Regions from separate parts of the Streptococcus sp. Marseille-Q8145 genome, predicted to be linked through region 1. Evidence: predicted binding sites of a transcription regulator. Region 1 holds the regulator's gene; the other holds the start of a gene.
What was found. Region 1 encodes HrcA, which represses chaperone genes, less so after heat shock. Its sites were predicted from a motif close to TTAGCACTCNNNNNNNNNGAGTGCTAA; they were not measured.
Positions count from the first base shown of each region.

Region 2: a site for HrcA is predicted at 1,166-1,192, ahead of groES (co-chaperone GroES). Genes of this name have one in related genera too.

Region 1 covers NZ_CBCOPQ010000002.1:438,035-440,436, reverse strand. Annotated here, with positions in the region: gene grpE (nucleotide exchange factor GrpE) at 1-566, opposite strand, end outside; gene hrcA (heat-inducible transcriptional repressor HrcA) at 605-1,639, opposite strand; gene ACWPVL_RS05570 (ClbS/DfsB family four-helix bundle protein) at 1,834-2,385, opposite strand; gene ACWPVL_RS05565 (GyrI-like domain-containing protein) at 2,398-2,402, opposite strand, start outside.
Region 2 covers NZ_CBCOPQ010000004.1:49,175-51,576, forward strand. Annotated here, with positions in the region: gene ACWPVL_RS08490 (ABC transporter ATP-binding protein) at 1-835, shown strand, start outside; partial or broken gene ACWPVL_RS08495 (DUF202 domain-containing protein) at 893-1,075, shown strand; gene groES (co-chaperone GroES) at 1,216-1,497, shown strand; gene groL (chaperonin GroEL) at 1,521-2,402, shown strand, end outside.

The sequences.
Region 1 (2,402 bases):
TAGTTATACACCACTACCATAGCTGGTCTTAGGATGCGATCATGGAGTTTATAGCCTTTTTGGAAGACTTGGGCAATGGTATCTGCTGGGTGTTCATCGTCTGCTGGAAGAGTTTGGATGGCCATATGGTAGTTATGGTCAAATGCTCCGTCAGCTACGATTTCTTCAATTCCTTCTTCTTTAAGGGCATGAATTAAGCTTTCTTGTACCATCTCCAAGCCTTTTTTGACGTCGTCTGTCAATCCTTCAACGGCAAGTGCACGCTCAAGGTTATCCAAAGAAGGGAGAATCGCTTTTGCCAAATCTTGGCTACGATAGCGTTGCAAGAGTTGACGTTCTTCATTGGCACGACGTTGGATATTTTGCATTTCTGCATGAGCGCGAAGGTATTTATTTTCAAAGTCTTCTGCACGCTCATTTGCTAGTTCTAGTTCTGATTTTTCAGGAGTAGTTTCATCCGCTTCTTTAGCGGTTTCTACCTTTTCTTCTGCAGTCTCTACAGCTTCTTCAGTAGCTTCTACCACTTCCTCTTCTTTTACTTCTTCGTTTTTTGTTTCCTCAGACATTTTTCGCCTCCTTTTTAGGAATTTATGTAATTTCATGTTCAACTCACCTCATAATGATTGCTACTCAGATATCGGTAGAAATCTGTGAGTTTCATAGTCAAGACTCGATTGACAACATTGAGCTGACTGACCACCTTTTGGTAATCCAGATTGACTGGACCGACCACTGCCAGCATACCAAAGCCTCGATAGGGAATTAAAAATTTGCTGGAAATCAAGGTTAGATTGGCCAGACAGTCCTCTTGACTGTCCGCAACACGGACATTTTGCATCTGATCCTCAGCTAGACTATCACGGATTTCAAAAGCCACCTTCTGACGATCATCAAAGAACTGATAAGCCTCAAGATCCGCAAAACGTAGCAACTGAACCTTACCAGCTACAGCTACTTTTTCCGAAAACATCTGAGCAAAAATATGCTCAAAGAGATCGAGAACATTGTCCGTCGTCGTAAAGTAACGCTGGATAATCTGCGGAATCTCTGTCCGAATCTTGTAGTGGATATCTAAAACCGTCTGTCCCAGAAAGCGCTCCTGAATCATATCCCTCAAGCGCAGTAGGTCATCCTGGAGAAAATTCCTAGGAATCATGAACTGACTGGTCAGGGTATTGGACTCATCCAGAGTAAAGACAGCTAAGGCTGCGTGCTGGCTAATAACAACGATATCAAAAGCCGTCAGCCGTTGCCGACTAGGCTCGACGTCAAGAGCTACAACCGTGCAAGCACTCAACTCTGCCAAGACGTCCGCTGCCCGCTGCAGGATATCCTCCAGCTTGAAGAACTCTTGGTCGAAAGCTTTGACAACCTCGTAGAGCTCATTTTCCGCAAGCTGATCAAAGGTCAAGGAATGACGGACAAAATACTGGAAACCAGCGACACTGGGTTTGCGACCACTCGATGTATGGGCCTTTTCTAGTAACCCTTCCTTTTCCAAGGCTGCCATGTCATTACGGATGGTAGCACTCGAAGACTGGATAGACTCTTGCAAGGCTTTAGAACCGACAGGCTCATGCGTCTTGGTAAAGATATCAATAATTAGATTTAAAATCTCATTTTGGCGTTCTGTTACCAAGGACCTCACCTCTCTTTAGAAAATTTCCAGCCACTGGCGAGATTTTATTTTTTATATTTAGCACTCTGACACATCGAGTGCTAAGTTATGATTCTATTATACACTCTTAAAAATGAATGTCAAGACAAAAAAACCAAAAAATTAGCACTCTTTTTGCAAGAGTGCTAAAAATCGGTCTCAAGTCCTAGAAAACTTTATTGGACAAGATTCCTTTTACAATTCTTTTGATGAGCTTTAAGCTTTTTCATAGCCCAATCATAGTGGCTGGATGTAGAGCTGACAAAATAAGAACCCAAGGTCGTTCCGCCCGTCCATCTATAAACTCCCTTGGAAAACAATTCTTCATTGGTTAGGGTTGCAGCTAGGTCCAGGACAGCTTTATGTGAATTAACCAATAAAGAACTCGCCTCCTCAAGAGAGGTCTGCTGGTGCTTTTCCCAAAATGCGATATTCATCTCACCATAAGTTCTCCAATTGTAGGGAGCAGGCAGGAAGGACTTCTCTTCTCCCCTTTGATTGGCCTGCACCCAGTTGAGCAGCAGTTGGTGCCACTCATAAAGATGGATTAAGACATCCCTCAGGTTCCGATCGCGCTTCCAGTGGGCTTCTTTCTTTTTCTCATCCTTTGAAAAATCAAAGGGCCTCGCCAACTCTTCTGCTGTCATGTTCGAAATAAGTAGATTCAGTTTTTCGAAATTTTCTGTAGCTGCAGCCAGCAAATCGTTTTTTGTTGTAGGTCTTGGCATGACAAATTCCTCCTATC
Region 2 (2,402 bases), on a different contig from region 1:
GGGAAGTCTGCAGCTGGCTTTCACTGGTGCGGATCGGATTCAGGAAATGTTTGATGCGCCCGAGGAAGTGCGCCCGCAGAATGCACCAGCCTTTACCGAGCTGAGAGAAGGCGTCGAGATAAAGCATGTGGATTTCTCTTATGTCGAAGGTAAGCCGATTTTGAAAGATGTTTCCATTTCAGCGCCAAAAGGTAAGATGATTGCTGTTGTAGGACCGACAGGATCAGGGAAGACGACCATCATGAACCTGATCAATCGTTTTTACGATGTGGATAAGGGTAGTATCGAATTTGACGGACGCGATATCCGAGACTATGACTTAGATAGCTTGCGCAGTCATGTAGGTATCGTTTTGCAAGATTCTGTCTTGTTCAGTGGAACCATTCGAGACAATATCCGATTTGGAGTGCCGGATGCAAGTCAGGAGATGGTTGAAATCGCTGCGCGTGCTACCCATATTCACGAGTATATTGAAAGCTTGCCTGATAAATACGATACAATCGTAGATGATGATCAAAACATCTTTTCAACAGGTCAAAAGCAATTGATTTCGATCGCTCGAACCCTTTTGACCGATCCTCAAGTGCTGATCTTGGATGAGGCCACCTCTAATGTTGATACGGTAACCGAGAGCAAGATTCAGAGCGCGATGGAGGCTATTGTGGCAGGCCGAACCAGCTTTGTCATCGCTCACCGCTTAAAGACCATATTGAATGCAGACCAGATTATTGTCCTAAAAGATGGGGAAGTCATTGAAAGAGGCAATCATCATGAATTGCTGCATCTAGGCGGCTTCTATTCTGAGCTCTACCACAATCAATTTGTATTTGAATAAATATATACAGAAACGGAGGTATTCCATGAGGATACCTTCGTTTTTTGAAAGGAATTAATCAATTTTGTCCTGATCTATCTCTTTCATCGAACCAATCTGCTTCTTTTCATCGTAGGAGTCATCTTAGCTATTTTGGGAATTCTTGTCATGCTGGTCTTTGGCTATGGCATCTACAAGGGTAGACTAAATTTGCAAAAGGTTATTGATGATTTTGAAGAGAAACTGAAGTTAGCTCAATAATGTTTCCAATTAATTTCCCCAAAAACTTTGTCATTCGGCAAAGTTTTTTCTTGACTATTTCTGACCAAGTGATAAAATAATAACTATAGATTAGCACTCGATGTCATAGAGTGCTAAAATTCAATCTTTGGAGGAAAAAGATGTTAAAACCATTAGGTGACCGTGTGGTCTTAAAAGTAGAAGAAAAAGAACAGAAAGTTGGTGGCTTTGTCATTGCTGGTGCAGGGCAAGACGCGACAAAAGAAGCGACAGTCATCGCAGTCGGCCAAGGGATCCGTACGCTCAATGGAGAATTGGTCGCACCAAGTGTCAAGCCAGGTGATAAGGTTTTAGTTGAAAGCCATGCTGGCATTGAAGTCAAAGATCAGGATGAGAAATTCTTGGTTGTTGGAGAAGCAAGCATTCTTGCAATTGTGGAGTAAAAATCTAAGAAAGAGGTTTAAAAATGGCAAAAGATATTAAGTTTTCATCAGATGCACGTAGTGCAATGGTTCGTGGTGTGGATATTCTAGCAGATACTGTCAAGGTAACCTTGGGCCCTAAAGGTCGCAATGTTGTTTTGGAAAAATCTTTTGGCTCACCTCTCATCACCAATGACGGTGTGACCATTGCCAAGGAAATCGAACTGGAAGACCACTTTGAAAATATGGGGGCTAAGCTGGTGTCAGAAGTGGCTTCAAAAACCAACGATATCGCTGGAGACGGAACAACGACTGCTACTGTATTGACCCAAGCTATCGTTCGTGAAGGAATTAAAAACGTTACTGCGGGTGCTAACCCAATCGGTATCCGCCGCGGGATTGAAGCAGCAGTTGCGACTGCTGTCAGCGCTCTGAAAGAAACGGCGATTCCGGTTTCTAACAAAGAAGCGATTGCTCAGGTTGCTGCCGTGTCTTCTCGCAGCGAGAAAGTCGGCGAGTACATCTCTGAAGCTATGGAAAAAGTTGGCAACGATGGCGTTATCACCATTGAAGAGTCCAAAGGTATGGAAACAGAACTGGATGTCGTAGAAGGAATGCAGTTTGACCGTGGCTACCTGTCTCAATACATGGTGACGGATAGTGAAAAAATGGTGGCCGATCTGGACAACCCTTATATCTTGATTACAGACAAGAAAATTTCTAACATTCAAGAAATTCTCCCATTATTGGAAAACATTTTGAAAACCAACCGTCCGCTCTTGATTATTGCAGATGATGTGGATGGTGAAGCTTTGCCAACACTTGTTCTTAACAAGATTCGTGGTACCTTCAATGTAGTGGCTGTTAAAGCACCAGGTTTCGGTGACCGTCGTAAGGCTATGTTGGAAGACATCGCTATTTTGACA